Linked DNA regions of Desulfopila inferna. The protein of the gene in region 2 binds, or shares a complex with, the protein of the main gene of each other region. Links are inferred from orthologs where the notes say so. Each region holds a gene or a part of one and is shown on either strand. Other genes may lie near its edges. The genes, in order: tig and rpsG.

Region 1 (13,031 bases), on a different replicon or contig from region 2:
ATCAATGAATTTATTGCAGCTGCAGAGAAGAATTTCGAGAGAAAAGATACCGGCAATCTAAAGAAACTTATCTCAAACAATTATCATGATTCAAAAAATTTCTCCCGCCAGGATATTGCCCGGATTATTGCCGGCTATTTCCTCCGTCGCCCGAGCATATATGTATTGACGAATCCAAGAGAAATTTCGTTGGCAGGTAATCAAACTACCGCACGCCTGACGCTCTATGTGGCGGTATCCAGAGAACCACTGCTTGAAACAGATCTTGAACTGGTTCAGGCCGAACGCTATCGGCTTGAGGTGGAGTTGCAAAAAGAGGGAGGGGATTGGCTGCTAACTTCGGCGGCTTTAAATAGTATATCGGCCAACGAGTTTATCGACAGCTATAATTGATGGGCTCGTGAAAAGCTTATCTACGTCGTTATGGATCTGCACCCGTGTGGGCATAAACTCCGACTTCGAGAAGCCTGATATATGATTATCCCCGGATGATTTTTCGCAAGACTGGATCAAATCCTTCTAAAGCAATGCAGGCGAATCAAGTCCTTTCCGAGTTGTCTGGTGGTTGGATTGTTGGGGATCGCTACGCTCACCGCCAACCTACCTTTTTAAAAAAAAAAATGATCTTTGATCAATATAGCCCGCATTCTTTCTATATAAACGCAAAAAAGGGATACAGCATAATTGCTGTATCCCTTTTTTTTCTACTGGCGGGGCCGACGAGACTCGAACTCGCGACCTCCGGCGTGACAGGCCGGCATTCTAACCAACTGAACTACGACCCCGCATGTCGTATATTGTGGTGGGCGGAACAGGGCTTGAACCTGTGACCCTCGGCTTGTAAGGCCGATGCTCTCCCAACTGAGCTACCCGCCCGCTCATTCAAGCGTGGATGAGTATTTACCAATTAAGCTCATCCCCGTCAAGCAAAAAAGACAGAAAAAAATTAATGTGGTGTGTTCTGTGAAGCCGCTTCGATCTCACCATATACACTGCTGCCCGGAACATTTTTAAATAACGATTCCCCTTCCTTGACAACTATCGCATGTTCAAGCACTTCGTCCATATGATCGACAAGATCAATGGTCAGGCTCTTCCGGATGGTCGGGGCAACATCCTTCAGGTCACGTTCGTTTTCCTTGGGGATGAGAACATGGGTGATGTTGCCTCGTTTGGCGGCCAGCAATTTCTCGGTCAACCCACCAATGGGCAGGATCCTGCCGCGCAGGGTAATCTCACCCGTCATTGCCAGCTTATGCCGCACCGGAGCTTTTAACAGCGCCGAAACCAGTGTTGTCGCTATGGTTATGCCGGCCGAAGGACCGTCTTTGGGAATTGCCCCCTCGGGTACATGTATATGAATATCAAGCTTCTGATAGAAATCCACATCCAGGCCTAAAATATCCGCCCGGGAACGTACATAACTGAGAGCAGCCCTGGCCGACTCCTGCATGACCTCGCCCAGCTTACCGGTAATAATCAGTTTGCCGGTGCCCGGCATCAATGTTGCTTCAATCTGCAGCAACTCTCCGCCAACCTCGGTCCAGGCAAGTCCCGTGGTCAATCCAATGGAGTCCTTTTCCTCGGCGAGGCCATAGCGATATCTCGGCGTACCCAGGTGCTTGAGGACAGACTGTACTCCAATTCTGTATTTTTTGTCCTTGGCCTTCTTTTTAAGCCGGTCGCGCGCTATCTTACGGCACAGAGAGGCAATGGAACGCTCAAGATTTCTTACTCCTGCTTCTCTGGTATAGCGTCTGACAATTTCGAGGATGGCTCCCTCTGTCAGCTTGATATCGTCTTTATTGAAGCCGTTGGCCTCAAGCTGTTTCGGCACCAGATAGCCTTCGGCTATTTTCAGCTTTTCCTCTTCAGTATAGCCGCTGATGGAGATAATTTCCATGCGGTCTTGCAGAGGAACCGGGATGCCATGCAGACTATTTGCCGTGGTTATGAAGAAAACGCCCGACAGGTCATAGTCAAGATCAAGATAATGATCATTGAATGCGACATTCTGTTCGGGATCAAGAACCTCCAGTAGAGCAGCTGAGGGATCACCCCGGAAATCCATGGACATTTTATCTACTTCATCCAGACAGAAAACAGGGTTCGACACATTGACCTTCTGCATCGACTGGATTATTTTCCCCGGCATGGCTCCGATATAGGTTCTTCGATGACCGCGAATTTCAGCTTCATCCCGTACGCCGCCCAGCGAAAGCCGGACGAACTTACGGTCCATGGCACGGGCGATTGATTTGCAGATCGAGGTTTTACCGACACCAGGAGGGCCGACCAGGCAGAGGATGGGTCCTTTAATCTTCTTTACCTGGGTCTGGACGGCAAGATATTCGAGAATGCGCTCCTTCGGTTTGGAGAGTCCGTAATGATCTTCATCCAGGATCCTCTCGGCCGTGTTGATATCCAGATTGCTTTTCCCTTTTTTCTTCCAGGGAAGGCTGATGATCGCCTCAATATAATTCCTGACCACCGTGGTCTCGGCGGACATGGGCGGCATGGCCCGGAGCTTTTTCAGCTCCTTCAGGGCTTTCTCCCTGGCCACCGTCGGCATCTTCATCTTGTTGAGGGTTTCTTCAAGCTCGGTGATATCGTCCATACCATCCTCGCCCTGCCCCATCTCGGTCTGGATCTCACGTACCTTTTCACCAAGATAGTAGTTACGCTGGGTTTTACCCATCCGGGTCTTTACCTTGGCGTCTATGGTTTTTTCGAGTGCGGCAAGCTCAATCTCCCGATGGATGATTTCCAATATCTTCTCGATGCGTTCCTGTAAGGTTCGGCACTCAAGAATAGACTGTTTTTCTTCGGTTTTGATAGGGAGGTGGGCGCAGATTACATCGACCAGTTTTCCCGGCTGCTCGATTGATTCCAGAGACTTGATGACTTCCTTGGCAATTTTCTTGTTTATCGAGGCGAATTCGCTGAAATATTTCCTCAATTCCCGCTCATAGGCAACCACTTCCCTGGTAACTTCCTCCTCTTCTTCAAATTGACGTACTTCAACCTGAAAAAAGTTGTCATTCGGTACGAAAGAGACTATTTCTCCTCTCCCCTTACCTTCAACCAGCGCTTTGATAGTTCCGTCGGGAAGACGAAGAAGCTGCATCACCACAGCAAGTGTTCCCGTGGTATAGACGCCGTCTTCTTCAGGTTCATCAATGGTTGAATCTCTTTGAGTAACCAGAAAAATCTCGGTTCTCTTCTGCATCGCATCTTCCAGAGCCTGGATAGATTTCCTTCTTCCCACTACAAGAGGCGCAACCATATGCGGAAATACAACGATATCCCGGAGCGGCATCAGAGGATACAGTTTTGTGGTATTGTCATTACTGGGCATTACTTGATCTCCATAATATACTTACACCTGGGCATTTAAGCATTTCCTGCTATTTCCTCTTTTTCGCTCTTCTTATAGAGGACAACAGGATATTCACCATTATTTATCACCTGCTCACTGATCACGCATTCCTGGACATTCTTCTTGGAAGGTAGATCATACATCACCTCAAGCATCGCTGCTTCCATGACCGAGCGTAGTCCTCTGGCCCCGGATTTTCTCTTGAGCGCCTTGCGGGCGATGGCGGTCAGGGCTCCTTCCGTGAAACGCAGCCTTATATCGTCAAATTCAAAAAGCCTGGTGTATTGTTTGGTCAGAGCATTTTTCGGCTCCTTGAGAATACGCACCAGATCTTCTTCGAGAAGCTCTTCCATGGTGGCTATGACCGGAAGGCGGCCGACCAGTTCAGGAATAAGTCCGAATTTGAGAAGATCCTCCGGCTGTACGGCGGCGAGCAGTTCTCCAAGTTTTTTGGTGGATTCGCCAATGACATTGCTGCCAAATCCGATCGATTTTTTACCCTTTCTGCGACGAACTACACTCTCGAGACCGACAAAGGCGCCACCGCAGATAAAGAGGATATTAGTGGTGTCGATTTTGACCAGCTCCTGCTGAGGATGTTTTCTTCCCCCTTTGGGCGGAATGGAGGCGACGGTCCCCTCAATAATCTTGAGAAGTGCCTGCTGTACCCCTTCGCCGCTGACATCACGGGTAAGAGAAGGACTGTCCGATTTTCTGGCGATTTTATCAATCTCATCGATATAAATAATACCTCGCTCGGCTTTTTCTATATCATAATCGGCAGCCTGGAGAAGGTTGACCAGGATGTTTTCGACATCGTCGCCCACATATCCGGCTTCCGTCAGGGTTGTAGCGTCTGCCATGGAAAAGGGGACATTCAGGGTGCGGGCAAGGGTCTGCGCCACCAGGGTCTTTCCGGATCCGGTCGGTCCTATAAGGATAATATTGGACTTCTGCAGCTCTACCTGATCCTCACTCTTGGGAGCATCTATTCGTTTATAGTGGTTATGAACGGCGACGGATAGTACCTTCTTGGCATAATCCTGACCTATTACATATTCATTGAGGCGATCGTTTATTTCCCGGGGCTTCAGGTTTTTTTTGACAGCATCTGCACCATCATCAGTACTGTTTTCATCCTGGACGATCTCATTGCACAGATCGATGCATTCGTCACAAATGAAGACATCAGGCCCGGCGATCAACTTATTAACTTCGTCCTGATTTTTTCCGCAAAATGAACAATTGCATTCAGGCCCGCTTTTTTCCTTCTCACTCATTTATTTTTCCTCTGCTATTTCTTCTCGCTTATTGAGTACCTTATCAATTAAGCCGTAACTCTTTGCTTCGTTTGAGCTCATAAAATAATCACGTTCCGTATCTTTTCTAATTTCTTCGATAGGTTTTTTCGTATGTGAGGCCAGAATCTGGTTGAGCTCTTCGCGCATACGCAGAATTTCACGGGCGTGGATGTCGATATCCGTTGCCTGTCCCTGAAATCCACCCATCGGCTGATGAATCATGATTCTAGAATGCGGTAGAGAATATCTTTTACCGTCGCATCCCGCTCCAAGAAGCAAAGCGCCCATGGACGCGGCCTGGCCCATGCACAGTGTCGCTATATCACATTTGACATATTGCATTGTATCATAGATTGCCATGCCTGCGGAAACAGATCCACCGGGAGAATTGATATAGAACGTAATATCCTTTTCGGGATCATCGGCCTCAAGAAAAAGTAACTGAGCAATGATGACATTGGCAACCGAATCATCAACCACGGTTCCCAGAAAAACAATGCGCTCCTTGAGGAGACGGGAATAAATATCAAAAGCACGCTCTCCACGTGGGGTCTGCTCTACTACCATTGGTACCAGGTTCATTTTTATCTCTCCTTGAAACGACACGACTGCAGCGGTATCGAACCTGCTGCAGTCGCTTGTTTAATCAAATTCCAATCTCCGGGAAACGGAAACCAGAAAGCTGTATGATAAAGTCCGGAAGGATATGTATCAACTCCCCTCCGGTGTCTGTTCTTCTTCAACCGGAGCAGCTTCCGGTTCAATGTATTTCACCTCTTTACGCAGGAAATCGAGAACTTTTTCGTTGAGAAGTTCATTCATCAGGGGAAGCAAATCGTCACGGTTGCCGAAAAATTCTTTTACCTGGGCCACGGGCATATTATATTGATCACCAATGCGCTTGAAGCCACGATCCATATCTTCGTCCTTCAGCTTTATTTCCTCTTTCTCGGCAATTTTCTTCAGGATGAAATCACCGCGGACGCGCTGAGCGGCTACAGGTTCGTTACGCTGCGCAAGCATTTCCCGGTTGAGACCGGCTGCCTCAAGGTTCATACCGCTTTTCTCGAGTTGCTCTTCGGTCTGCTTGATCATCTGCTCTACTTCAAAATCAACTAGTTTTTTAGGAACCTCAAACTCGTTCTCTTTTAAAATAGCCTGCATTATCCTGTCAGTCAACTGGCCCTCGGCACTTTCCTCTCTCTCGCGCGTGAGTTTCTCGCGAATGGCAGTCTTGAGCTCTTCCAGGGTATTGAATTCCTTACCGACATCCTTAGCGAATTCGTCATCGAGCTCGGCTAGAATGCGTTCCTTGATGTCCTTTATGGTAACCTTGAACTCAATTGTTTTTCCGGCAAGTATAGGATTGGGATGTTTTTCAGGGAATTCCACTTCATGGCTTGCCTCCTGGTCTTTACTCATACCGACAAGCTTCTTTTCAAACTCTTCTCCCATCTGCCCGGCACCTACTTCGACGGATGTGTTTTCGTTCTTGACCTGCTTCATCGGGTTGCCTTTATGGAACCCCTGATAGTCAATGATCACGATATCGCCTTCTTCCGCGGGACGATCTTCGGAGGATTTCAGAGGCGCCATCTGGCGGCGCAGATTTTCGATTTCCTTGTCGACATCCTCATCGGTGACATCGGTTTGAGGCCTTTCAACTTCCAGTTCCTTGTAGCCTGTAACCTCGAACTGCGGTCGTACGTCTACCTGAGCCTCATAGGTGAAGGATCCATCTTCGTTATAAACATGGTTGAGTATTTCCGGATGAATAACCGCGTCGATATTTTCCTTTTCGATCACATCAAAATAGGTATCCTGAACAAGCTTCTCCCCTACCTCGGCTTCAACTTGCGGTTTATAGGATTTTTCAATGATCGAACGTGGAACCTTACCTCTCCTGAAGCCCTTCATCTTGGATTCTCTCTGCAGCTTGTCATAGGCTTTCTTAAGCTTCTTACGAACATCTGTCTCAGGCAGAGTAACTGTAACTTTTCTAGTAAGAGTTCCTATCTCTTCAACCTTTACATCCATCTGTTTTCATCCTTTTGACTGTGTTCTGCATAATCGTTTATCGGCATACGTAAGTTCGCTATGGGCGATCCGCCATACCGATCCGCAATACAGAAGTTATTTTTATGAAATAGTATTTATAATTCAGCCTGGTGCGAGAGGGGGGAGTCGAACCCCCACACCCAAAGGCGCTAGATCCTAAGTCTAGTGCGTCTACCAGTTCCGCCACCCTCGCAACTAACTGATTCTACTTACTTTTCACCTGAACAAACAGGTCAGTATAACATTTTATCATCATATTTGCGAAAACAAAATGGACTGGTCCCGAAAAAGTCTGACGCGCCAGGTGAATCATTTGTAATTCACAACTTTAGTCGAGTCAAGGTATTCCAAGTGATTAAATCAACGAATCTTCAGAGCGAAGCAAACTTTTCTATTCTCTCGGGCAGTACTTCTGCAGTAATCCACCATATCAAAATCTGATAATCTCATAAAAAGTTGTGACGATGCCATATGGCTGGATAAAAAGTACGATATATGTTTTTGGCAAGTACCTTCGCCTATACAGTTAAGCAGTTAAGTTCAACTTTTATACAGCGAACCGGGATTATTCGATTTTGGACGACTTTTCTTATTGCTTTCCAAGAAGGTCAAGAAGTGCTAAATTCTTGCCAAATCAGCAGTTAATGGATACTATCTTAATTTGCATTTGACGAACCTTCTGTTCTCATTGCTGATGATGCAAAGGTTAATTTCAGGCGATTATAGAGCCACCTGTTTTAGTATTCTCAGATTGTTCCTGTTTTTTGCAGGAAAAAAGACTCCGTCTACGAGATACTGATAAAAGCTCAATTGGGTTAGTTGAAAGGACAGTAAACCTAAACAGACATTTGACAAAAAAATCAGAGGTTATTATGGATTTCAAAAAGATATTGGCAGCACTTTCAATCTTAACGGCGGCACTTTGCAGTCCTGTAATCGGGGCCACAAACATGCAGGATTCATCCTCCAATCTCGACTGGCAGGTCCTCAATCAATGGCAGCTTCCCCAGAGCCCTGTTGACATAGTGCACTCGCTTGATGGCAAATACGTTTTTGTTCTCACCAGCGAGCATAATGTTCTTGTGTACACCGCCGACGGCAAACTGGAAGGAACCATACCGGTAGACAAAGGAGTGAATGCCATAGATATTGCTCCGAGGGCTGAAATGCTTTATCTGATCAATGGCGAAAAAAACAGTTTCACAACCATTTCCGTCAGCTTCATCAGAGAGATCAACACTGCCGGAGCCCCCATCCGCGGTCCGGAAAATGCCCCGGTAACCATCGCCCTGTTCACTGATTTCGAATGTCCATACTGCAGCAAGATTGAACCTTTGATTGCTCAGGTTCTTGAAAGGAATCCCAAAAATGTAAGACTGGCCTTCAAAAATATGCCTCTGCAGTTTCATAAATTTGCAGATCCTGCCGCACGCGCCGCACTCGCTGCTGAAAAGCAGGGAAAATTCTGGGAATTTCACGATGAACTTTTCTCCGCCGAAAAACTCAGTAACAAAGTTATTGAAGACATAGCCGTTAAATTGGATCTTGATCTGGAACAATGGAAAAAAGATATGGAATCCCCGGTAATCCGGCAAAAAGTTCATACCGACATCCAGGATGCACAAAAAGCCGGAGTTACCGGCACCCCCACCATTTTTATAAACGGTAGACTTCTGCAAGACAGAAGCCTACAGGGATTTCAGCGGATTATTGATGAAGAATTAGACAAGAAATAACAACGAACTTCCTAAGCTCGATCTATGTCGTTGTGGATCGAGCTTTCTCGGGGTCTGCGTCAAGTGGCAGAGTCCATCTCGGCAACTTCAATGAATTTTTACAAAATTATCAACAAATGACAAACGATTTCAGCTGTGATCTACACTTCTCGGATAACAGTAGTGCTGCATTGCTTTTTGGTGATTTGAACAGGAACCTTCAAACTATAGAAAAAGTCGCGGGCCTGAAGATAAATGCTCGCGGCAATGACCTTAATATTGTCGGTCAGGAACATGAGGTCAAGCTGGTCAAAGATCTGCTGCAGCAACTTTATGACATGATCGGCAAGGGTTATCCGGTATATTCATCGGATATCGCCTTTGGCCTGCGGATTCTCGAATCCACACCATCGGCAAAGCTTGATAAGATTTTTCTTGATAAGGTATACGTGACCACGCAGCACCGGGTCATATCTCCCAAGACCAGGAATCAAAAAATATATATAGATGCCATTCGCCAAAACGATATTGTCTTCGGCATCGGCCCCGCAGGTACCGGCAAGACCTATCTGGCTGTGGCCATGGCCGTTTCGGCCCTGGTCAATAACCAGGTCAGATCAATCATTCTGACAAGGCCGGCGATCGAAGCAGGCGAAAAGCTTGGTTTCCTGCCGGGGGATCTGGCCCAGAAAGTGAATCCTTATCTGCGGCCTCTTCACGATGCCCTTAATGATATGTTGGGGGCCGATAAATGTGCCGATTTGATCGAAAGAGGAATAATAGAGATAGCGCCGCTGGCTTTCATGCGCGGCAGAACGCTCTCGAATGCCTTTGTCATACTCGATGAAGCGCAAAACACCACCAAAGAACAGATGAAGATGTTCCTGACCAGAATCGGCTTTGACTCTCTGGCGGTGATAACCGGAGACTCCACCCAGGTCGATCTTCCCATACCCAAGCATTCCGGTCTTCTTGAAGCCAGGAAAATACTGAAGAACATAGCCGGCATACAGTTTTGCAGCTTTGCCAAGGAAGACGTGGTCCGCCACCCTCTTGTGCAAAAAATTATCGAGGCTTATGAAAACCGGAAGTAACGGGGTGATCGGAAAGTAAAGGGCAGACTTTTACAACATTGACAGTCTCATTTCTACAGGAACAATAACTTCAAAAATGTCTGTTGTTATCTCCAATCATTACGGCTCTAAACTGCCGTTGCCCGAAACAAAAATCCGGTACATTGCCGAGAAGCTATTAAGGGAGGTGGGCTTTGCCAGGCACACTCTCTCGATTTTGCTCACCGACGATACGGAAATACGCAGACTTAATCATACTTACCGCAATATAGACAAGGCGACAAACGTGCTCTCTTTTCCGTTTGCCGATGGCCTTGAAGAAGATCTTTCTGCGCTTCCCATTCAGGAGCTTGGCGATATCGTCATCTCACTGGATACGGCGGCAAAAGAGGCAGAGGAGTATGATCAAAGGCTGATTTACAGAATAGCCTGGCTGACAGCCCATGGCCTCCTCCATTTACTAGGCTATGATCACGAACGTTCTCCGAAAGACGCCGAGTTAATGTTTGAAAAGGAGAAGGATTTACTCGAAAAAGTGTTTATCAACAGGAGCCGAACAATGCCACAACTTGCCATCAATGTAGATCATGTCGCCACCATCCGCCAGGCTCGAGGAGGGCGGGAACCCGACCCTGTTTTTGCAGCTTCGCTATGCGAGCTTGCAGGCGCAAGTGGAATTGTTGTTCATCTAAGAGAGGATAGGCGCCACATTCAGGATAGTGATGTCTATCTCCTTAGGAAAACAATCAAGACAAAACTTAACCTTGAAATGGGCGCTAATAAGGAAATTATCGATATCGCCCTGGATATTGTTCCGGATATGATCACCCTTGTTCCGGAAAAACGGCAGGAGCTGACTACTGAAGGCGGCCTCGACGTTATTTCTCAGAAGAAAAAACTAGCCAGGGTGGTACAAAAATTCGCTGAGGCTGATATTCCCGTTTCCATCTTTATCGATCCCGATTCCGAACAAATACGCGCTTCTTATGATATCGGGGCCAAATATGTGGAAATTCACACCGGCCGCTACTGCGATGCCATCAATGAAGAACAGATGCGCCAGGAGTTTTTCTTCATTGCCGATGCAGCAGAGGAAGCACACCAGCTTGGACTTATCGTCAATGCAGGACACGGCCTGGATTACCGGAATACCGCTCTAATAGCAGCACTCGACACCATAGATGAGTTGTCCATCGGACATGCAATTATATCGCGGGCTGTTTTTACCGGACTTGAACAGGCAGTCAAAGATATGCAGATTATCATCCTGAACGCGCAAAGCCTGCAACTTTAGCATTATTTAAATCTCTAATATTTTGAAATCTACCATTGTGATGTCGGTCCATCCGATTTTGAACGGCCTCGGAATGATCGTGTGATGAGGATTCAGGGGAATAGAAACCCATTCATTGACAATCCCGGCTGGGCTAATCTTATTTGGCAAGAGCAAGTCCATTAATCGAATAAGGATAAATAATCCATTTTTATATGAGATTGAGATGCTCATCGATAACCTACTGTCTCGAATTGCATTGCTTTTGTTAGCTTTTCGAAGCACTCCAACTTCGTATATACAGTAGTCATCTTTACATGATGCAACTACTTTTACAGGAATATTGCCGGTGAACATAGATGCCAATCCTATTGCAGAAACAAGCCGCATTTACGTATAATGCAAGAATATTTGACAATTAAAAGCTCTATTATTCAAACAAAATTATCGTTTAATGTGGAGAGGAGAGTGCTATGGAAGCGACCCAGATGGACCAAATACACGAAGATATCGTAGAGACAATACGTGAACCCCTTTTGATACTGGATCAAGACCTCAGGGTGATCTTAGCCAGCCGTTCCTTCTATGAATTTTTCAAGGTAAAACCTGAAGAGACTGTGGGGCAGCTTATATATGACTTGGGCAACAAACAATGGGATATCCCAAAGTTGCGTGAACTGCTGGAAAAAATCCTTCCCCAAAAAAACCCTTTTAACAACTATGAGGTTGCACACGATTTCGCCAGCATCGGCAGGCGCACAATGCTGTTGAACGCCCGACAAATTGAACAAGCGATGGGCAAGAAACGGATCATCCTCCTGGCTATTGAGGACATTACCGAGCGTAAAAAGATAGAAGACGGCCTCGAAAAGACCCGAAAAGAACTGGCGATCATCAAAAAAACCGCAGATGAAGCCAGGGAATTTGCTGAGAGCATTATAAACACCGTGCGTGAACCCTTAATTTCCTTGGATCAAGACCTCAGGGTGGTCGCTGTCAGCCGTTCCTTCTATGAATTTTTCAAGGTAAAACCTGAAGAGACTGTGGGGCAGCTTATATATGACTTGGGCAACAAACAATGGGATATCCCAAAGTTGCGTGAACTGCTGGAAAAAATCCTTCCCCAAAAAAACCCTTTTAACAACTATGAGGTTGCACACGATTTCGCCAGCATCGGCAGGCGCACAATGCTGTTGAACGCCCGACAAATTGAACAAGCGATGGGCAAGAAACGGATCATCCTCCTGGCTATTGAGGACATTACCGAGCGTAAGCGGGCAGAAGAACAAAAGGACAGTTTAGTTTCGGATCTTCAAAAAGCATTATCAGAGGTAAAGACTTTGCGAGGTTTTCTACCCATCTGCGCTAACTGTAAAAACATACGTAATGATAAAGGGTACTGGGAACAAATTGAAAACTATATTCATGATCGCTCTGATGCCGAATTTAGCCACAGCATTTGCCCTGAGTGTGCAAAAAAGCTTTATCCGGATTTTGACTTATATACCACTAAGGAGTGATTGGCAGCACAACCAAGCTCATTCAGTCGACGCAAAAGTCCGCGCCGCTGATTTATTCGTTAACATTGCCACCTCGAAGTTCTGAATATCCTACCAGTACCTCTATTTAACCTTATTCCTGATAATGTAGGGACGGCTAAGCATAAAGAATTGCCCAGAAATGGAGCAACTGGCAACCCAAGATTTCCAAAGATTCCCTCTGATGTCTCATACCACCAAATAGATCTTGGGGTATACTAAAATTCTGGCGGTTCCCAAAAGCTCCTAACAAAAACAGGAGCAGCAATATGAAATTTTTTTAAGCAATCCCAGAGGCGGTATCACCGCACCAACTCCAAAAATTTCTTGAATGGGCAAAGAAAAGCAACTAGATTGCCGGACACTAATGGATAGAAGAAAGAAGATCGCATGATTATTTGGGCAAGATTACAAGCTCATGCGCTATCACATATCACCTACGATATAAAGAAGGACAATATGAAAAAGCTAGTTTTACTGTTATTTCCATTGATCACATTGTTTACGTTACAGCTGAGTGGAGCAAAATCTGAGCCATTGCATACAGACTACCCTCATTGGAATTTTGAAAACAGTAAAACATACAGCAAACTCGAAAGAATTAATTCCTTTATAGAACAAAACAGGAACAAAGAATTTCTGGCGATATTTGACTGGGATGGAACCATCTATAACGAACACATTCCTGTTAAGG
Region 2 (14,239 bases):
TTACGCCTCCTCGATTCGGACAAGATGCCTGACTTTGGCTATCATGCCGCGGATTTCAGGGGTATCTTTTCGAGTAATTGATTTATTCATTTTGGTCAGCCCCAATCCTGTCAGAGTGGCGCGAATTTTTTGGGTACTGCCTATTCCACTCTTGACCAGAGTAAATGTGATTGTCTCGGCCATTATGTTACCTTTTGCAATGTTGAGTTATCTATCTTTTCAATCACTGGTCGTGATTTGAATCTCGCTTTATGCCAAAATTTCTTCAACTGTCTTGCCACGCAGAGCAGCAATACTTTCAGCTGATCGTAGACTGCGTAATCCCTGCAGGGTGGCCTTAACCATGTTGTGCGGATTATGGGATCCCAGACATTTGGTGAGAATGTTGGTAACGCCTGCAGCTTCCAGCACCGCCCTTACAGGACCACCTGCAATAACTCCCGTACCTTCCGAAGCCGGCTTCAACAAAACTTTGCCAGCGCCGTAACTTCCGGTAATCTGATGAGGTATGGAGACAGAGGTGAGCGATACCGACTCCATATCCTTTTTAGCACGTTCAACTCCTTTGCGAATTGCTTCAGGAACCTGATTTGCCTTACCGAGACCGTAGCCTACTTTTCCTTTACCGTCTCCAACGACCACAATTGCACTAAAGCTGAAACGACGTCCACCTTTAACAACTTTTGCAACGCGATTGATGTAAACAATCTTTTCGATCAGTTCTTCGGCGCTTTCACCTTTAGAACGTTTAAAATCAGACAAGGGACACCCCCATTATTTGCATATTCTTTAAAATATTAATCCACCTTCGCGTGCGCCCTCGGAGAGGGACTTCACCCGGCCGTGATAAAGATATCCACCACGATCAAAAACGACTTCTCCAACACCAGCAGCTTTTGCCTTCTCGGCAATTGCAGTGCCCACAGCTTTGGCAGCGCCGATTTTTCCTTTCTCTTCGCCGATATCAAAGCTTTTATCAACAGTTGACATGGCAACGATGGTCTTGCCCAGAGTATCGTCTATTATCTGCGCATATATATGTTTATTGCTCTTAAAGACGCGTAAACGCGGTCTTTCGGTCGTTCCGGCAATATTTTTCCTGATTCGGCTTACCCTTTTAGCTCTCGCCGTCACTTTGGGATTTGTCTTGGCCATAATGCACTTCCATATTTTTTATAAAAGAGGACCCCGACAGGGCCGTATATTATTGTTATTTTGCCGCTCCCGACTTACCAACCTTACGTACAATCTGTTCATCTTCGTAACGAATCCCCTTGCCTTTATATGGCTCAGGTTTTCGTACTTGACGTATTTTAGCGGCTGTAAGCCCCAGCAGTTCTTTGTCAATTGAATCCAGAACAATCTTATTGCCTTCGACAGCTGCCCCTACGCCTTGAGGAATATCAAAAACAACGGGGTTGGAATAGCCGACGTTGAGAGTCAGTTCACTGCCGTTCACACTGGCTTTATATCCAACACCTTCGATGATCAGGCTTTTCTTAAATCCCTGGTCAACCCCGACCACCATATTGCTCACCAGACTGCGAGTCAGGCCGCGAAAGGCATTGACCTTTCTGCTTTCAACCTTGTTTGCAAAAGAAATGACACTGTCTTCCAGAATCACTTCAACATCTTCTAATACGTTCAGCGAAAGTTCCCCTTTGCTCCCCTTGACGGTGATGTTTTGACCGTCAAGCTTGACATCCACTCCAGAAGGAACGGGGATTGGCTGCTTTCCTATACGAGACATAGTTACCTCCGTTAATTAATGGGTGTTACCACACCTCACACAGTATCTCACCACCCGTCTTGCGGGCGGCAGCGGCCTTATTGGTGATGATGCCTTTCGATGTTGAAACTATCGCGATGCCCAGGCCGTTCAATACACTGGGGATAGCGTCAGACTTAGCATATTGCCGCAGTCCCGGCTTACTGACCCGTTTAATTCCAGAGATTACCGACTCGCCATCAGGACCATATTTCAGATCAATAGTCAAGACGCCCTGTACTCCTTTGTCGGAGACCTGATAGTCGTTGATGTAACCTTCTTCCTTCAATACCCTGGCAATCTCAACCTTGGTATTGGATTTAGGTATTTCAACACTCTTGAATTTTACCATAACCGCATTTCTTATCCTGGTCAGCATGTCTGCCAGGGGATCGCTCATTGACATAGCGAACACTCCTTATCTTTCCAAACTTTAGACGAATTTTTAATACAATAGTGGGTATTACCAGCTTGATTTGGTTACACCGGTAATTTCACCTTTGGACGCCAACTGTCGGAAACAAATCCTGCAAACACCAAATTTCCGAATAAAGGCCCGAGGCCGTCCACACAGTGGACATCTATTATATTTTCTAACAGTAAATTTTGGTTTGCGTTGCGCTTTTGCAATTATCGATTTTTTAGCCAAACCAACCTCCAGTAACACTCATTTTTATATAATGTTTGTGCCTTGAAAACAGCCTTCCGGGTTTAATGCAGAAATCCAGGTTTCCAAGAACCACATATCCAGTCGAGCTGGCATACTTTACTTACTTATTTGCGAAAAGGCATTCCCATTTTTTTGAGAAGGGAACGGCCGCCTTCATCGGTAGGGGCTGTCGTTACAATGGTAATGTTCAAGCCCTTGATCTTGTCTATCTTGTCGTAATCAATTTCAGGAAAGATGATCTGTTCTTTTATGCCCATGGAATAATTCCCTCTGCCATCGAAGCCTTTAGGAGACAAACCGCGGAAGTCCCTGACTCGAGGTAGAGAAATATTAACCAGTTTGGAAAAGAAGTCATACATTTTCTCTCCACGCAGAGTCACTCTGCAACCAATCGGCATCCCTTCGCGCAGTTTATACGTCGCTATGGATTTTTTTGCCTTGGTGACTACGGCTTTCTGACCGGCAATTTTAGTGAGTTCATTGACAGCACCTTCTATTATCTTAGGGTTCTGCACAGCCTCACCAAGTCCCATGTTGAGAACGATCTTCTCAAGTTTAGGGATCTCCATTGCATTTTTATAGCCGAACTCTTCTTTAAGTGCCGGTACACACTCGTTTTCGTAATATTCTCTCAGCGCACCCATTTATAACTCCTGACGTAAGCCTGTTTTGTAATTAAGCCTTGCTCTCGAAAGCTTCACCGCAATTCTTGCAATAACGAACCTTAGTGCCATCTTCGAGATACTTTTTTCCTATCCGGCCGGTCTTGGTGCACTCAGGACAGATCATCTGCAGATTGGAAACATCCAAAGGTGCTTCCCTTTCCACGATCTGCCCCTGCTGGTTCATTTCGGTAGGCTTGGTATGACGCTTTATCATGTTGATTTTCTCAACCACAGCCTGATTCTTTGCCGGAATGACTTTCAGAACTTTGCCGACTCTACCCTTATCCTTCCCAGCAATAACTTCGACCTGATCGTTTTTCCTCAGGTATGTCTTACCCTTTGCCATTTTTTAATACCTTTGTTCTAGCTGCCTTCAGTAGACCTTAGATTTTCGCGAACGAAAATTAAAGTACCTCCGGAGCCAATGAAATTATTTTCATGAAGCCCAGATTCCTCAGCTCCCTTGCAACCGGACCGAAAATACGGGTTCCAACGGGTTCACCGCTGGTGGAGAGCATAACCGCGGCGTTTTCATCGAAGCCGACCCAAGTGTCATCCATTCGTTTCATTTCTTTGGCTGTGCGGACAACTACTGCCTTCATGACCTCGCCTTTTTTGACCTTGGCGTGCGGAATTGCTTCCTTGACGGTAACAACAATGATGTCGCCGATAGTCGCATATCTCTTCTTGGATCCACCAAGAACTTTAATGCACAGTACCTTTTTAGCACCAGAGTTATCAGCAACGTTAAGTATGGTTTCTGTTTGTATCATAGTTCCACCTGATTAGACATCAGTTACAGACTTTCAAAAAAAACAGGTAATTAACTACACAGCCTGTTCGAGTATTTTCTTTACACGCCATCGTTTTCGTTTGCTCAATGGCCTGCATTCCTCAATAAGAACCGTATCCCCGATGTTGCAGATATTTTCAGGATCATCGGCAAGGTATTTAACGCTTGTTTTAACATATTTGCCGTAAAGCTTATGACGGACCCTGCGCTCTACCCGGATAACGACACTTTTTTCCATTCTGTTGCTGACAACAGAACCGGTTCTTGTCTTTCTGGATGGTGTATTTTCATTCATAATATATCAAATTTAAAATGTGTCTTTCGATAGTGGCATAAAGATGAATTAGAAGGTCCTGAATTCTAACTCACAGCTCTCTCTCGATTAATAGTATTGATCCTGGCTATATCTTTTCTCATCTTGTTCATGCGTGAAGTGTCTTCCAGCGGTCTAATTTTATGCTGGAATGATAAATTGCTCAGCTCCTCACGCAGTTCCTTCTCTTTTTTAATCAATTCTTCGTCGGACATATTTCTTACTTCTGACGGTTTCATAATGTGTTCCTCTTCGAAATAACCTTAGTAGCAAAAGGAAGCTTATTACCAGCCAGAGTCAATGCCCTCACTGCGAGTGCTTCATCAACACCATCAAGCTCATAGAGAATTCTGCCGGGTTTGATGGGGGCAACCCAGGAGTCCGGGCTTCCTTTACCTTTACCCATACGAGTTTCAGCAGGTTTCTTTGTAATCGGCTTATCGGGAAAAACACGTATCCATACTTTTCCGCCACGCTTGATCTTTCTGTTAATGGCAATACGCCCGGCTTCGATCTGTTGAGCCGTCATCTTGCCGCAGTCCAGTGCTTTGAGCGCAAATGTGCCAAAGCTGATAGAGCTCCCTCGCAGAGCAACGCCCCTCATCCTGCCCTTGAAAACTTTTCTATGTTTAACCTTTTTTGGACTTAACATCTCTTACTCCGTAATTTCACTGAGTGGTAAACTGATATTACCCACCAAACTAAGCGGCGGGTGCTTCAATATCACTCAGCACTTCACCTTTGAAAATCCAAACCTTTACACCAATAATCCCGTAAGTTGTATTGGCTTCCGCAAGGGCATAATCAACATCCGCCCGCAGTGTATGCAGCGGTACTCTTCCCTCTCTTACCCACTCACAGCGGGACATCTCAGCACCGCCAAGTCGACCGGAACAGGAAATTTTGATACCCTTGACTCCAAAGCGCTGAGCTGAGTTTACTGCTTTCTTCATTGCACGGCGGAAGGCTACCCGGCGTTCAAGCTGAGTTGCGATACTCTCAGCAACTAGCTGCGCATCTGCCTCAGGCCTTCGCACCTCTTGAATGTCAAGAGTGACGCTCTTTTTGATGAGTTTTTCAAGGTCCCTTTTAAGGTTCTCAATCTCAGAACCCTTTTTACCAATAACAATTCCTGGCCGGGCAGTGAAAAGTTTGATTCGTACCTTGTCTCCCGTGCGCTCTATGATGGTTCTGGCAAGACCTGCATGATAAAGACGCTTCTTGAGATATTTCCTCATCTTCTGGTCTTCGAACAAATAGGCGGCATATTCCTTATCCGCATACCATATCGAATCCCAGGTCCGGGTTATATTCAGTCTCAGTCCTAATGGATTAACCTTCTGCCCCAAAATTCAATCCTCCAACAAAAGTGAATTTCAAATGATAAAAAAATAACTGTAGATACTATAGATCATATGAAAATAAGCGCTACATTTCATCCAGCACAACAGTGATGTGGCTGGTTCTCTTGATGATACCTGTTGCTCGTCCCATTGCCCGCGGACGTATTCTCTTTAAAGACGGTCCGCCGTCAATTGCTATCTTCTTAATATATAAGTTGTCCACATCAATTTGATCGTCCTGGGTTGCATTGGCCAGAGCTGACTCAATTACCTTACGTAAAATTGTCGCACCCTTTTTCGGCATAAAACGCAGGGTGGTGACAGCCTGGTCAACCCCCATGCCTCTCACCACATCGGCAACCAGACGCGCTTTCTGTGGAGATATACGAATATATTTTCCTACGGCTCTTGCTTCCATAGCATGTACTCCCGTGAGTCCTCAGGGAAACGTTGTCGTTTCTATTTATCTCTTTCCTTTCCTGTCGCTGGCATGACCATAGTAAGTACGGGTTGGAGAAAATTCTCCGAACTTGTGACCCACCATGTTCTCAGTGACAAAAACCGGTATGAATTTTTTTCCGTTATGAACCGCAAAGGTCATACCTACCATCTCAGGTGTGACATCAGAACGCCTGGACCAGGTTTTAATGACTTTTCGCGAACCACTCTCGTTAGCCCTAATCACCTTCTTCATAAGATGGTCATCAACGAATGGACCCTTCTTAATTGAACGGGACATACCTTACTCCTTGCATGTTATGATCTCCGCTTGACAATTAAATTGTCGGAAGCCTTATTCTTTCTAGTTTTATAACCTTTGGTCGGGAAGCCCCAAGGGGTTACGGGATGACGGCCACCGGAACTTTTTCCTTCACCACCGCCCATTGGATGATCGACCGGGTTCATGGCCACGCCTCGCACATGTGGCCTTTTTCCCATCCATCGTGTACGACCGGCCTTGCCAAGCTTTTTACTTTCGTGCTCTCTGTTGCCGACCTGGCCTATGCAAGCCCTGCACAAATTGTTAAACCTGCGAACCTCGCCTGAAGGCAGTTTAACCAGCACGTATTTTCCTTCCTTAGCCATAAGCTGTGCGGATGCACCGGCACTGCGAACCAGCTGGGCACCTTTGCCGATCTTCATTTCCAGATTATGAATAACCGTACCAAGAGGAATATTGACAAGAGGCAGGCAATTACCCGGCTGAATATCAACCTTGTCTCCGGCTTCTATAGTATCCCCGACTTTAATACCTCTCGGGGCGAGAATATATCTCTTTTCACCATCGATATAATTCAACAGGGCGATATGTGCCGATCTGTTCGGATCGTATTCCAGAGCTACTACTTTGGCACTGATATCGATTTTAGAACGCTTGAAATCGATGATCCGATATTTCCGTTTATGTCCACCACCGATATGCCTCGAGGTGATACGTCCGTAATTATTTCTTCCGCCGGATTTAGACTGACTGGTGGTAAGGCTTTTTTCAGGCCTTTTTGTTGATAAGTCAGGATCCTTGATCGACACATGGTGTCTCTTTCCATCCGATGTAGGTTTGTATGTCTTAATAGCCATGATTTCCCAATCGCTCCATCATCTTTGTGTTCGATAGATTCTCATTCAATGAGTATGCTTCAGCAGCATCTGCTGAACCGTTACGGCCTCTTCTATAATTCGTCAGCAAAATTGATCTCACCTTCGGCCAGAGTCACATATGCCTTTTTCCAGTTATTGGTATTTCCAATAGTCTTGCCGACTCTTTTCTGTTTCCCCGGCATGTTCGTGGTATGTACTTCTTTGACTTTTACCTTGAACATCTGTTCGACCGCATTTTTGATATCTATCTTGTTAGCCTTCGGATGGACTTTGAAGACGACCTTGCCGTCCGTTTCATGAAGAAGGGTAGCTTTTTCCGTGAGGCAGGGCCCTTTGAGTACATCATATTGATTTTTCATGCCAGGCACCTCTTTTCAAGACTTTCTATAACAGGCTGAACCAATACCAGCTTCTTGTGGAGAAGAATGTCATAGACGTTGACCCCCTCAGCCGGCAGAACTTTAAAACCGTTGACGTTACGCGATGACTTATCAAGATTATCATTGATGCCATCAATGATAATTAAACAGTTGTCAACTTCCAACGTACTCATTATGCCGACAAAGTCTTTGGTCTTAATGGCATCGAGCGTGATATCATCTAGGACCATAAGATTACCCTCGCGGAGCCTGGCACTCATGGCCATGGCGAGAGCCTGCTTTCTTACTTTTTTATTCAGCTTGAAACTGAAATCGCGTGGTTTCGGTCCAAAAGTTACTCCACCGCCTCTCCAGATAGGTGATCTCCTGGAACCTGCCCGTGCCCTTCCTGTACCTTTTTGTCTCCACGGTTTCGCCCCGCCGCCACGAACCTCGACTCGTGTTTTCGTACATGCGGTACCGGCACGCCTGGCAGCTCGCTGCATACGCACCACATCATGCAGTACATGCTCCTTGACGTCAAGGTCGAACACTTTTTCGTTCAACCCGATCTCGCCAACTTTTTCCTTCTTGGTATTATATATATCTACAGTTGACATTACTTTCTCCTTGAACCGGATAATCTTCAGTATCGCTACTTGGTAAAGATTTTTATAAGGCCGTTTTTAGCGCCGGGTACCGGTCCCTTAACAAGTATAACATTGTCTTCGGTGCGGATATCGATGACGATCACGTTCTTTTTCAAGACAGTATCGTTGCCCATCCGTCCTGGCATCTTCTTACCTTTGATGACACGACTCGGCCAGGCACTGCAGCCGATGGAACCGGGGGCACGATGAAATCCGGAACCGTGTCCCGCACCGCCGCCGGCGAAACCATGTCTCTTCATAACACCCTGGAATCCCCTACCTTTGCTTTTTCCCTGAATATCGATGATATCACCAACATTAAAAAGCGAATCCAGGGATAAGGTCTGCCCGGTCTGAAATTCCTCCGGGTTTTCAACTCTGAACTCCCGAACATGGTAGAAACCGTCACTGCCGGCTTTCTGAAAATGCCCGTTCATCGGTTTATTGACACGACTTGGCTTCTTGGCGTCGAATCCCACCTGAATCGCGTTATACCCATCGGTTTTCTCAGATTTGACCTGAAGAACCGTACAAGGACCGGCTTCGATCACAGTCACTGGAGTAGCTTCCCCCAAATCGCTGTACACTCTGGTCATACCGACTTTTTTTCCTAATATACCCATTGACTTTGGCATAATATTACCTGCTGCTTCACTTTACTTTGAATATCTGCCGCTAAGGCAGCTTAATTTCAACGTCAACTCCTGCAGAGAGCTCGAGTTTCATCAACAGATCTATGGTCTGCTGTGTCGGCTCAAGAATATCAAGGAGACGGCGGTGCGTTCTCATCTCAAACTGTTCCCGTGACTTTTTATCAACATGCGGTGATCGCAGGACAGTGAATTTGTTTATCGTGGTCGGCAGAGGAATAGGACCGGCTACGGCTGAGCCTGTTCTCCTGGCGGTCTCGACAATTTCAGAGGTCGATTGATCGAGTAGCTTATGATCGTAAGCCTTGAGGCGTATACGAATTTTTTCTGTAGGTATCATTATGCACCCTTATTCTACGATTTCACTGATAACGCCGGCACCTACGGTACGCCCACCCTCACGGATGGCGAAACGAAGACCTGCATCCATGGCGATGGGAGTAATCAATTCCGCGGTCACCGAGACATTGTCACCAGGCATTACCATTTCCACTCCGTCGGGAAGGGTGACGATTCCGGTAACATCTGTAGTCCTGAAATAAAACTGCGGACGATAGCCATTGAAAAACGGGGTGTGACGACCGCCCTCCTCTTTACCGAGGATGTAGCACTCCGCTTTAAACTTGGTGTGCGGGGTAATGGAACCCGGTTTGGCCAATACCTGACCGCGCTCGATCTCATCACGCTTGACACCGCGAAGAAGTGCGCCGATGTTATCTCCGGCCTGGCCTTCATCAAGAAGTTTTCTGAACATCTCAACGCCGGTACATACGGTTTTCTGGGTCTTGCGAACACCAACGATCTCTACCTCTTCACCAACCTTGATCACACCGCGTTCAATACGACCGGTGGCAACCGTACCACGACCGGAAATAGAGAAAACGTCTTCAACAGGCATCAGGAAAGGCTTGGCGATATCACGCTCAGGCTCGGGGATATAATTATCAACAGCGTCCATGAGATCCCAGATACATTTCGCAGCGGCTTCATCTTCAGGATTCTCCAGCGCCTTCAGCGCTGAGCCCTGAATGATGGGAATGTCGTCGCCCGGGAATTCGTAGGCGTCGAGCAGTTCGCGCAGTTCCATTTCTACAAGCTCGATGAGTTCTTCATCGTCAACCATGTCACACTTGTTAAGAAAGACAACGATTGCAGGAACACCTACCTGACGGGCAAGAAGGATATGCTCCCGGGTCTGCGGCATGGCACCGTCGGTTGCAGCAACCACCAGAATCGCGCCGTCCATCTGGGCCGCACCGGTGATCATGTTTTTGATATAGTCGGCATGACCGGGGCAGTCGACGTGAGCATAGTGACGCTTCACGGTTTCGTACTCGACGTGCGCTGTGGCAATAGTAATTCCACGTTCTTTCTCTTCCGGTGCCTTATCGATCTCACTGAAATCGGTAAAATTGGCCTGACCTTTTAAAGACAACACCCGAGTGATAGCGGCCGTCAAAGTAGTTTTTCCATGATCGATATGACCGACGGTTCCTACATTGACATGCGGTTTAGTCCTTTCAAATTTTTGCTTTGACATAGTCTTTCCTCATTATGATTTGGGTCATATTCCTCGAATTTTTTTAATAATAACATCTGCCTTGGCGGCAGGAACTATATCATATTCCAAGAACTGCATTGTAAAGTTTGCTCTTCCCTGGGTAGCTGATCTCAGGGAGGTGGAGTAACCGAACATCTCAGCCAGAGGAACATGTGCATGTACTGTCTGTAGATCACCCGTGGCTTCAACACCGGTAATTTTAGCACGCTTGCTGTTGAGATCCGCCATCACATCACCGAGATGGTCTTCAGGTGTGATGATTTCAAGTTGCATCAGCGGTTCGAGCAGAACCGGCGATGCCTCCGCAGCTGCTCTTCGCACTGCCATTGCCGCGGAAATCCCAAATGCCATCTCAGTCGACTCTTCCTCATGGTATGACCCTCCGACCAGACTCACCTTCAAGTCCGTGAGCGGGTAACCGATGAGCGGTCCTGAATCGAGTGTATCTCTCGCTCCACGTTCAATTGCGCCCAGGAACATATCAGGAATTGTTGTTTTATCAACCTGGCTGACAAATTCAACTCCGCCGCCTCTCTGAAGAGGCTCAATCTCCAACACCACATGACCATATTGTCCTTTGGCGCCGGTAAGCTGGTCAAATTTTCCCTCGCCACGAGCCGAAGTTGTAATAGATTCCTTATAAGCAACCTGCGGCTTGCCGACATTGGCGGAGACCTTGAAGTAACTCAGCAGTCGATCCACAATTATCTCGAGATGCAACTCTCCCATCCCTGAAATAATCGTCTGCCCGGTGTCTTCATTCGTAGATATGGTAAACGACGGGTCTTCAAGAGCTATCTTATTGAGGGCATCTGTGAGTTTTTTCTCCTCAGCTTTGCTCTTGGGCTCAACGGCCACCCCTATCACCGGTTCCGGGAATTCCATACTTTCAAGGATAATGAAATCTCCCCTTTGACAAAGTGTGTCGCCCGTGGTGGTGAACTTAAGTCCGACTATCGCTCCGATATCTCCAGTGCTGATCTCCTCTACCTCTTCACGCTTATTGGCATGAAGCTTGAGAAGCTTGCCGATCTTTTCCTGCTTTTTCTTGACCGGGTTGAAAACTTTGTCTCCAACGTGCAACGTTCCAGAGTAGGTCCTGATGAAGGCCAAATTTTCAACAAAGGCATCGCTCATCAACTTGAAGACCAGTCCACAGAACGGTTCATCCACCGTGGTCTTTCTCTGAACAGGCTCTCCATCTTTATCCAGCCCATCAACGCTGGTTATGTCGAGCGGTGAGGGTAGATAACGAATGATCCCGTCAAGCAGGGGTTGAATCCCCTTATTCTTGAAAGCGCTGCCGCAAAAAACCGGAACAATCTTCAGTTCCAGCGTAGCCTTGCGCAGAGCAGTGTATATCTCAGACGCAGATACCTTTGTATCTTCTAAATATTTTTCCATGACCCCCTCATCGAAGTCGGCCAACTTCTCGAGGAGTGCCATACGTGCGGCCGAGAAAATTTCTCTGTATTCGGCAGGAATGTCTTTCTCAACAACTTCCTGGCCAAGAGACTGTTCGTTGAATTCGAGCATTCTCTCTTCTATCAGATCAATAACACCGATAAATTCCGATTCCTTACCAATGGGAATCTGAACTGCTACCGGATTGGCTCCAAGCTTCTTCGACATCATCTGTACTGCTCTGTCGAAGTCGGCTCCAATTCGATCCATTTTATTGACGAAGGCGATTCGCGGTATGTGATATTTGTCCGCCTGCCTCCATACCGTCTCCGACTGCGGCTCTACACATCCCACCGCACAGAAGACAGCCACCACCCCGTCAAGTACCCTCAGGCATCTCTCCACTTCAACAGTGAAGTCAACATGACCGGGAGTATCGATTATATTAATCTTATGGTCGTTCCAGAAGCAAGTGGTTGCAGCAGAGGTTATGGTGATCCCCCTCTCCTGCTCCTGCTCCATCCAGTCCATAACGGCGTTACCGTCATGGACCTCGCCGATCTTATACGATCGGCCGGTGTAATACAATATTCTTTCAGTTGTTGTTGTCTTACCTGCGTCAATATGGGCCATAATGCCGATATTACGCACAACTGACAAATCTTTTCGGGCAGCCATCAGTCATTTCCTTGAGAGTTTACTTTTTTGACGTCTGCCCCCTATCGGGCCATTTTGCCCTTAGCTGTTACCAGCGATAATGCGCAAACGCCTTATTGGCCTCTGCCATTCTATGCGTATCATCACGTTTTTTTACAGATCCGCCTCTGTTATTGTAGGCATCAAGTATTTCAGCCGCAAGTTTATCAGCCATGGACTTCCCAGAGCGCGATTTGGAAAAGCTGATAATCCAGCGGATAGCCAGGGCGTTTCTTCGGGTCTGGCGAACTTCCATGGGCACCTGGTAGGTTGCCCCACCAACTCTTCTGGACTTTACTTCAACCCGTGGACGTACTTTCTCCATAGCTTCTTCAAAAATCGTAAGAGCGTCTTCTTCCTTTGATTTTTCAGAAACTATATCCATAGCATCATAAAAGATACGCTGAGCAAGGCTCTTCTTACCCCTCTCCATCAGCCCGTTGGTAAATTTACTCACCAGGACACTGTTGAAGCGTGGATCAGGATCTACCGGTCGTTTTTCAATTAATCTTCTACGCGACATATATCATTCCTCTCTTACAAGCCTCTCCTTAAGAAGGACGCTTGGCACCATATTTTGATCGACCCTGACGCCTATCAGAAACCCCCAGGGTATCCAGAGTACCACGTACAATATGGTAACGAACACCCGGAAGATCCTTCACCCTACCACCTCTGATAAGCACAACAGAGTGCTCCTGAAGATTATGCCCGATTCCAGGAATATATGACGTCACCTCAATACCATTGGTAAGCCTGACCCTTGCAACTTTTCGCAGAGCGGAGTTTGGCTTCTTTGGAGTTGTTGTATATACTCTTACACAAACCCCTCTCTTCTGAGGTGATCCCTTCAAGGCCGGAGTGTTCGTCTTTTTGACGATTTTCTTTCTTCCCTGCCTTACAAGTTGGTTGATAGTTGGCATCGTCTTTACTGCTCCTGTTCGATTAACCTTAAATAAATATTTCTAAAAACAGTGATCCATTTTACGCGCTGATCGCAGCACGAAAGAGATTATAATTACCTCATCCACAGATTACTGTCAAGAATAAAAACACCATTCCTTCGCATTTAAACTTACTAGATATCATTATCGAGACCAGTTCCCGCAGAGATCAGTCGGCCCATGATCACATTTTCCTTGAGTCCCGCCAGTTCGTCAACCTTGCCGGCCATAGCGGCATTGGTAAGGACTTTGGTAGTCTCCTGGAATGAAGCCGCGGAAATAAAACTCTCGGTGGAAAGTGATGCCTTAGTCACTCCGAGCAAGAGCGGCTCGGCCACCGGCGGTGTCAAACCTTTTGCAAAAAGCTGATCACGCTCATCCTCGAATTTCCACCATTCGACCTGCTCTCCGATCATAAACCTGGAGTCTCCTGAGGCGGTAATCATGACGCGACGCATCATCTGACGCACTATGACCTCGATATGCTTGTCGTTGATCCGCACGCCCTGGAGTCTGTATACCTCCTGGATCTCATTAACAAGGAACTTGGCAAGTTCCTTTACCCCTAGAACCCTGAGAATATCATTGGGTACGATAGTTCCTTCCATCAAAGGCTCACCGGCCTGGACATAGTCACCTTCATGAACGATGAGATGTTTTGATTTTGGAACCAGATATTCCTGCGGCTCACCATGCTCAGGAGTAACGACAACCCGCCGCTTTCCTTTGAGTTCCTTACCAAAGCTTACCCGACCGTCAATTTCCGTAATAATGGCTGGTTCTTTGGGTTTGCGGACCTCAAAAAGTTCGGCAACCCGCGGTAG

Evidence for each region.
Region 1: the proteins of rpsG (region 2) and tig are in contact, whole or in part, in a crystal structure (PDB 3GTY), measured with the Thermotoga maritima proteins. The link is inferred for Desulfopila inferna from one-to-one orthologs. Residues at the interface, in WP_004081843.1 of Thermotoga maritima: Lys34, Lys52, Lys55, Glu59, Arg62, Gln63, Glu66, Asn67, Lys69, Val71, Arg95, Ala109, Lys110, Lys111, Gly112, Arg113, Pro114, Glu117, Glu121, Ile124, Ala125, Tyr127, Asn128, Asn129, Thr130, Gly131, Lys135, Asp139, Arg142, Met143; in WP_004081061.1 of Thermotoga maritima: Glu122, Val124, Val129, Leu130, Tyr133, Glu188, Gly259, Ile262, Tyr263, Glu266, Ser270, Glu273, Gln274, Glu277, Arg308, Gln311, Ile312, Ser315, Tyr316, Glu325, Arg329, Arg336, Leu363, Phe366, Trp367, Arg373, Leu377, Arg381, Leu384, Glu387.

The regions. Positions count from the first base shown.
Region 1 is NZ_JAFFQE010000001.1:490,703-503,733, forward strand. The notes cover bases 4,555-7,494. They hold tig (trigger factor), read right to left. Parts: upstream 6,718-7,494; coding sequence 5,392-6,717; downstream 4,555-5,391. Other genes in these bases: clpX (ATP-dependent Clp protease ATP-binding subunit ClpX), read right to left, coding at 4,555-4,659; clpP (ATP-dependent Clp endopeptidase proteolytic subunit ClpP), read right to left, coding at 4,660-5,262. Also shown: JWG88_RS02105 (hypothetical protein), read left to right, coding at 1-393; lon (endopeptidase La), read right to left, coding at 947-3,358; more of clpX, read right to left, coding at 3,394-4,554; JWG88_RS02145 (thioredoxin domain-containing protein), read left to right, coding at 7,611-8,474; JWG88_RS02150 (PhoH family protein), read left to right, coding at 8,591-9,547; JWG88_RS02155 (pyridoxine 5'-phosphate synthase), read left to right, coding at 9,624-10,820; JWG88_RS22100 (endonuclease), read left to right, coding at 10,848-10,985; JWG88_RS02165 (PAS domain-containing protein), read left to right, coding at 11,273-12,319; JWG88_RS02170 (HAD family hydrolase), read left to right, coding at 12,728-13,031. UniProt on the Bacillus subtilis protein: Involved in protein export. Acts as a chaperone by maintaining the newly synthesized protein in an open conformation. Functions as a peptidyl-prolyl cis-trans isomerase.
Region 2 is NZ_JAFFQE010000005.1:263,995-278,233, forward strand. The notes cover bases 11,258-14,239. They hold rpsG (30S ribosomal protein S7), read right to left. Parts: upstream 12,995-14,239; coding sequence 12,521-12,994; downstream 11,258-12,520. Other genes in these bases: fusA (elongation factor G), read right to left, coding at 11,258-12,453; rpsL (30S ribosomal protein S12), read right to left, coding at 13,023-13,394; rpoC (DNA-directed RNA polymerase subunit beta'), read right to left, coding at 13,550-14,239. Also shown: rpmD (50S ribosomal protein L30), read right to left, coding at 1-183; rpsE (30S ribosomal protein S5), read right to left, coding at 250-762; rplR (50S ribosomal protein L18), read right to left, coding at 790-1,155; rplF (50S ribosomal protein L6), read right to left, coding at 1,211-1,750; rpsH (30S ribosomal protein S8), read right to left, coding at 1,776-2,174; JWG88_RS14285 (type Z 30S ribosomal protein S14), read right to left, coding at 2,232-2,417; rplE (50S ribosomal protein L5), read right to left, coding at 2,543-3,082; rplX (50S ribosomal protein L24), read right to left, coding at 3,114-3,449; rplN (50S ribosomal protein L14), read right to left, coding at 3,508-3,876; rpsQ (30S ribosomal protein S17), read right to left, coding at 3,931-4,191; rpmC (50S ribosomal protein L29), read right to left, coding at 4,257-4,448; rplP (50S ribosomal protein L16), read right to left, coding at 4,445-4,861; rpsC (30S ribosomal protein S3), read right to left, coding at 4,911-5,558; rplV (50S ribosomal protein L22), read right to left, coding at 5,638-5,970; rpsS (30S ribosomal protein S19), read right to left, coding at 6,016-6,291; rplB (50S ribosomal protein L2), read right to left, coding at 6,309-7,130; and 7 more genes.